One region of the Lysinibacillus sp. NPDC056959 genome, then DNA from elsewhere that is predicted to be linked to it. Evidence: predicted binding sites of a transcription regulator. Region 1 holds the regulator's gene; the other holds the start of a gene.
What was found. Region 1 encodes CtsR, which represses protease genes until heat stress. Its sites were predicted from a motif close to ATGGTCAATAAAGGTCAAACA; they were not measured.
Positions count from the first base shown of each region.

Region 2: a site for CtsR is predicted at 2,388-2,408, ahead of clpP (ATP-dependent Clp endopeptidase proteolytic subunit ClpP). Genes of this name have one in related genera too.

Region 1 covers NZ_JBHURE010000008.1:63,488-66,909, forward strand. Annotated here, with positions in the region: gene ACFTQ7_RS11800 (ATP-dependent Clp protease ATP-binding subunit) at 1-167, opposite strand, end outside; gene mcsB (protein-arginine kinase McsB) at 157-1,266, opposite strand; gene ACFTQ7_RS11810 (UvrB/UvrC motif-containing protein) at 1,263-1,811, opposite strand; gene ACFTQ7_RS11815 (CtsR family transcriptional regulator) at 1,826-2,296, opposite strand; gene ACFTQ7_RS11820 (magnetosome magnetite crystal formation protein family) at 2,500-2,805, opposite strand; gene ACFTQ7_RS11825 (class I SAM-dependent methyltransferase) at 2,928-3,422, shown strand, end outside.
Region 2 covers NZ_JBHURE010000036.1:5,834-9,255, reverse strand. Annotated here, with positions in the region: gene ACFTQ7_RS23275 (gluconeogenesis factor YvcK family protein) at 1-6, shown strand, start outside; gene whiA (DNA-binding protein WhiA) at 81-1,028, shown strand; gene ACFTQ7_RS23265 (HPr family phosphocarrier protein) at 1,124-1,381, shown strand; gene clpP (ATP-dependent Clp endopeptidase proteolytic subunit ClpP) at 1,713-2,303, opposite strand; tRNA gene ACFTQ7_RS23255 (tRNA-Arg) at 2,743-2,817, shown strand; gene ACFTQ7_RS23250 (spore coat protein) at 3,248-3,422, opposite strand, start outside.

The DNA of each region.
Region 1 (3,422 bases):
CTAATATCAATGGCTTCTAATGCTTTTGCAGCAATACCGCCACCTTCGCGGATAAGCCCTAATAGAATATGCTCTGTTCCAATTGATTCGTGCTTCCAACGAATCGCCTCTTCTTGTGCAAGCTGTAATACTTTTTGCGCGCGTTGTGTAAAACGATTAAACATCAAATGAATCCTCTCCTTTTCCCCGAATAATAGGCTTACTCATACTTTCTTGAGATAGTGCCTCACGAAGCATTTCAGCTCGTACGCGATCTCGCTCAGCAGGCGGCAAAACGTCGCCTGCATAATTCTGTAAAAAACCAGGTTGCATACTGACTACACATTCGTTTAATTTGGTCGCTTTAATACCTTCAATTAACTGTAAATCTACTCCTAAACGAACATTGGATAGACAGGTAGCAGCTTCCTCACTCGTTAAAACTCGAGCATATGTTAACGTACCTAAAGCACGGTACACACGATCTTCTAGGGCAAGCTCTGCTTTTTCCATTAACTTGCCTCTTGCATGTCGTTCTTTTTGAATTATTTTTTCAGCAACACTTTGGATGTCCGCTAAAATGTCATCCTCTGTTTTTCCTAGTGTAATCTGATTTGACACTTGGTAAACATTACCTATATTTTCGCTACCTTCCCCATAAATTCCTCTTACCGTCATTCCTAATCGTGTCATTGCATTAATGATTTGATTCATCTGACCCGTAAGTGTAAGGGCTGGCAGGTGCATCATGACAGATGCTCGTAAACCAGTACCAATATTTGTTGGGCAACTTGTTAAATAACCAAATGTATCTCGGAATGCATAAGGCAGAGCTTTCTCTAAGGTACGATCAATTTTATTGGCCTGCTCGTATGCCTTTTGAAGTTGAAAACTCGCTGTCATACATTGAATGCGTAAATGGTCTTCTTCGTTCACCATAATGCTAATTGATTCGTCATCCGATAAGAGCATGGAACCAACTTGCTCTTTTTTTGCAAGCTGAGGACTAATTAAATGTTTTTCTACAAGTATTTGCCGTTGTAAAAGTGTTAAATCCTTAATAGCAAAATATGAAAAATTTTCTTGAAGTTCTGTACTGTCCTTTATTGCATGTGTAACTGCCTGTTCTACATGTAATGCTTCATCCTCTGTAAAGGCTAACGGAAAACGATATCCATCTAAATTTCGAGCAAGGCGGATGCGTGTACTAATGACAATATCTGAATAATCGTCCTCCACACTCATCCATGTTGGTGTAGCACGCTCTAAAAACGATTCAATCATCACGACACATCACCACCTTCAAATTGTACCTGTTTCTCAAGTTCCTTCACTTCATCACGAAGCTTTGCTGCCTCTTCAAAATGTTCTTTATCTACAGCCATCTTCATACGTTTACGAATATCCTCAATTTGCTTTTTGATGACATAAACATTGCTTCGAGCGCCGGGCATTTTCCCTGTATGTTGAGGTCCAGCCTGTATACGATTAAAGAGCTTCGGTAAGTGCTCACTAAAGGTATCATAGCAGCTAGAGCATCCAAATTTACCTTCTTTTAAAAACTGTTTATACGTAAATCCACATTGTGGACATGTTTGCGGTTGCGGTGGTGCTTGCTGCTTTTCACCCACTTTTTGTTGCTGCCATGTAGGTGAGCCAAACCAATTGGATAATAGCTGTTGAATAGATACTGGCTCTTGCTTAAATTCAGCATGAAATGGATGGAACTGCGAGGCGCAGACGTCACAATAATGGTGCTCCACCTTTTGACCACTTTGAACTTGTGTTACAGTAACCGTCGCATTACGCTGCTTACAATGTTCGCAAATCATTTCCATCACCTCTTTTATTTTTGCTGTTCATATTTAATCGTCGTTAGCATCGCTCGTAAAATTTTTGCTCGAATATGATCCCGTAACGGGAGTTGCAAATCGATAGTTGAGCGATCAACTGCTGCTAATATTATGTTCGCTTCTCGCCTTGAAATTACCTGCTCATCAATTAGTCGATAAACTAAATCTTCTGCCATTATTTGTGATGCCCCACCTTCAATTTGCCTGAGGACATCATCGATTAGATCAATTTGTGAATTCGCGCGGACACGTAAAATTCGAATGTATCCACCACCACCACGTTTGCTTTCAACAAGGTAACCTCGTTCGGCGGTAAATCTTGTATTAATTACATAATTTATTTGTGAGGGCACACACTGAAATTTATCTGCAATTTCACTACGTTTTATTTCAATATGCCCTTCTCCACCTAATTCAAGTACTTGCTTTAAGTAGCCTTCTATGATGTCTGATATATTACGCATTTTAGGAATACACCTCGCTTACTACACTGACTTTGACTATCTTTGACTTTCTTTGAGTATATTATACAAAACGCTTGAAAATAATTGCAATTATTTCGCACACAGAAAAAAAATCCACCGAATGCTTTAGCTATAAGATACCCTTATTGGCAAAAGAAAAAACGCAAGCATATGCAACTAGCATATACTTGCGTCTATAAAAATTATACCCAGCGACCAACAATTGGATAACGCCAAGACTCATCAGATAAAGCCTTCACAATACCGATAATTGGCGCGATAAAATACATAATTCCAAAAACAATTAAGAACGGTATACCAATGAGTAAGAAGCTAAAAATACCCGAAATTGTAAGTAAAACTATCATCACTACTTGGAACAGCAAGGCTTGCACAGAAATGCTCTTTACCTCTTCCTCCGAACTAATTAAGAAAAATAGAATAGGTACGAACCATGGCGCAAAAAATGCACTTGCGTGTATGATTACCTTAGACCATTTAGTTTCCATTTATATCAACCCTTCCATATAATTTTTTTATTTTATGTACTATTTTTTACGGAAATACACCTTAAATAGTTTCAATTTTAAATTGGATTTATAAAATTTTTTTGAAAGGCATGTGATACTCGATGGAATTTAATAACACACTTGCAAATGAATATGAAAAAGGTATTCGTCGCACGCTACCTAGCTACGATGCAATGCTACGTTTAACACAAACCTTTTATCAATTTGCATTACCTGAAAACGCTGAATTTTTAGTAGTTGGCTCCGGAAGCGGTAATGAAATTTTACAGCTCGCCGAAAAAAGACCCCATTGGTCATTTGTTGGTATCGATCCATCAGAAGCGATGCTACAAATTGCTGGCGAACGTTTAAAGTCTCTACCTAATAATATTTCTTTATATCAAGGAACTATACTGGATACTAAGCTACCTTCAGTAAAATTTGATGCGGCAAGCTGTGTACTAGTGCTTCACTTTATACAAGATGATCAAGAGAAGCTTGCAACATTAAAAAAAATAGCAAATAATTTAAAGCTTGGTGCTCCATTTGTGCTCGTCTCAAAATACGGGCAGCCGGGTACTTTAGAAACCGAGCTACAATTTGATTTATGGCGCGCT
Region 2 (3,422 bases), on a different contig from region 1:
AGTTAGTGAATTATAAAGCGCTTATTGTATATGATAAGATGGCATATACATAGAACAAAAGGTTGAAAGGAGGGCGTGATATGTCTTTTGCTTCTGAAACGAAAAAGGAATTAACTCAAATAGAAGCGGACAATCATTGTATGAAAGCAGAAGTATCTGCCCTAATTCGTATGAATGGTTCATTATCTTTCGCTAATAAGCAGTTAAGCTTAGACGTACAAACCGAAAACGCTGCAATCGCAAGAAGACTTTATACGATTATGAAAAAGCTATATCCATATAATGTAGAGTTGCTTGTTAGAAAAAAAATGCGTTTGAAAAAAAATAACGTATACATTTGCCGTGTTAGAGAAGGTGCGCGTGAGCTACTAATTGATTTAGAAATCATCTCAGACGACTTTCAATTTAATCATACTATTTCTCGGGAGCTCATTAAAAAGGGTGGCCAAAAAAGAGCATATTTACGAGGAGCATTTTTAGCTGGAGGTTCGGTCAACAATCCAGAAACATCAGCCTACCATTTAGAAATTTATTCATTATATAAAGAACATGGCGAGGCTTTAATGGATTTGATGAATGAATTTGAGCTAAATGCAAAAACAATTGAACGAAAAAAAGGCTTTGTAACTTATTTAAAAGAAGCTGAAAAAATTTCCGATTTCCTTAATATTGTTGGGGCTCATCAAGCAATGATGAAGTTCGAAGACGTCCGCATATTACGAGATATGAGAAATAGTGTTAATCGTATTGTTAACTGTGAAACAGCGAACTTAAATAAAACAATAGGTGCCGCATTACGTCAAGTAGAGAACATCCGATTTATTGAAAATTCAATAGGTCTCGATCAATTACCAGAAAAACTTCGTGAAATAGCGCGATTACGAGTAGAATATCAAGATGTAACACTGAAAGAACTTGGTGAAATGGTATCAAGTGGAACGGTTAGTAAATCAGGTGTCAATCATCGATTACGTAAAATTGATGAGATTGCCGATGCATTAAGAAGTGGCGAAAAAATTGGTGGCTAAATTTTCATACTTTTCAGGTACGTGTTGTTCTTTTGCTAGTAAGTAAGGTAATATAAAAATAATAAGATGAACGGTAGTAAAGGGGAGTTTTAAGAATGACCGAGAGAAGAGTCCATGTAAAATTAAAATTAGGACTACAAGCTAGACAAGCAGCGCTATTTGTACAAGAAGCAAATCGCTTTAGCGCAGATATCTTTCTTGAGAAAGACGAGAAAAAAGTAAATGCTAAATCCATTATGGGTGTTATGAGCTTAGCCATTGCAAAAGGAACAGAAGTTGTCCTTAGCGGTGATGGTAACGATGCTGAGCAAGCGGTTACAGCATTAGCAGCCCTAATTGAAAAAGAAGATTAATAAAACGCATAATGCATAATGCAGAAACTGTCCAAGAGGTAAAAATTACATATTGGGCAGTTTTTTTGCGCTTTCATATTGAAAAAGCAAGTCCTATTTTTGTTGGATATTTGTATAACTTAAAATGAAGGCCAATGTTATCCTGTATCGATCGTCGACATGAGGGATAGGATGAGGGATAGGAAGATTGAAGTCATAGGGAGTAGAGTCGGAGTCGGAGCGATGGGAGAAAGGTCAAAGCGTCGGAAAGAAGAGCCGAATCAGGGTAGACCCATCAAAGCAAACAAAAAAAGACATCTCAGGAATAAACCTTAGATGCCTTTCGTCTTTTTTATTTACGGTCGTTGCGATCCATAATTTGGTCGATTAAGCCGTACTCTTTTGCGCGCTCAGCAGTCATGAAGTTATCGCGGTCTGTATCTCTTGCAATGACTTCAAGTGGTTGACCTGTACGTTCTGATAAAATACCGTTTAATTTTTCACGTAAGAATAAAATACGTTTTGCAGCGATTTCGATTTCAGTCGCCTGACCTTGTGCACCGCCAAGTGGTTGGTGAATCATTACTTCAGCATTCGGTAATGCGAAACGTTTACCTGGTTCACCAGCTGCAAGTAGGAAAGCACCCATAGATGCTGCCATACCGATACAAATTGTTTGTACTTGTGGCTTGATAATTTGCATTGTGTCATAAATTGCCATGCCGGCAGTAATTGATCCACCTGGTGAGTTAATATAAAGAAAGATATCTTTATCTGGATCTTCTGCTTGTAGGAATAGGAGTTGAGCAACAATTGAGTTAGCAACGTTGTCGTCAATTGCACTTCCTAATAGGATAATACGGTCTTTTAGTAGTCGTGAATAGATGTCGTACGCACGTTCACCACGACTTGTTTGTTCAATAACTGTAGGAATTAAATTCATGTTAAATCCTCCTTAGAAAACTAAATTCGAATACTTTTGCTGAAAACTTCCATCGTATTCAGCTGTATCCTTATCATACACATTATAGTCAGGGAAGGTCAAATATTAACCCTGTTAAAGTGAAATAAATTAAAATAATTTCGCCTTTACGTAGATAAATGATGCGCCTGAAGCCCGTACATTAAATTCCTTTCTAGTGCGTGACGTACAATGGTGGCTGCATTTTATTTACTAGTTATTTTGACACTTACTGTATGAAGATAAAAAAAGTTTAAATGTTTTACATTCTATAGTTGAATTATGAGCAATACGTTTGTATAATGAATAAGGTCATAAGTTAAAGTACAGTACACTATTTTGTCAGGTATGCTTCAAATGAGGATTATCTACATCATGCTTTTTGTTAAGCCTAGTGGGTACTTTTTTTTTGTGCTCAATTGCCCTCGTGGTGTAATGGATAACACGTAAGATTCCGGTTCTTGCACTGGGGGTTCGATTCCCTCCGAGGGCGCCATTTTACTGATTATTTAATATATTTTTATAACTCGAATTCTCCTAATAAGTAGTTTAGCAGCCTGCTTAGAGGAGAAAGAGAGGGAAATTAATGGGAATATTACCTAGTAGGCATTATTCCCGTATCTGTTCCTTTCAAACCTTCAAAAAAGCAACAACTCCAAATTATTTTTTAGTGAACATACTGTACGTGAAGACTAGTTAAACTAGTCGAAAAAAAGAATCCTATCTGAGGGGATTCTTTTTTTTTGCAAAAAAGTAACATGTGTAATGGGTTTTGACTGTGGAGTTAGAGATCGTGTTGGCTAGTGGTCGAAGAGAGAAGCTTTTTGTAATCCGCAAAACGAGCGAGGAAAATTTATAGTTCATTAAATAAGAGCAGCCCCTTGTGATGATGCATCACATATGGGACTGCTCTTGTTTTTTTATTATTAATGTAGGGGATTTGTTGTTGTGTCGAACGAATTAAGCATCGTGTGCATATCTTGTTGAGAATATTGTGGTACTTGATAGTAGCTATGCATATTTTGGTAAATAGATAATTCGTATGCCATTTCGATGCAGTTGGGAATACTATCAGCAACAACTCGTCGAACTACAGGGTTT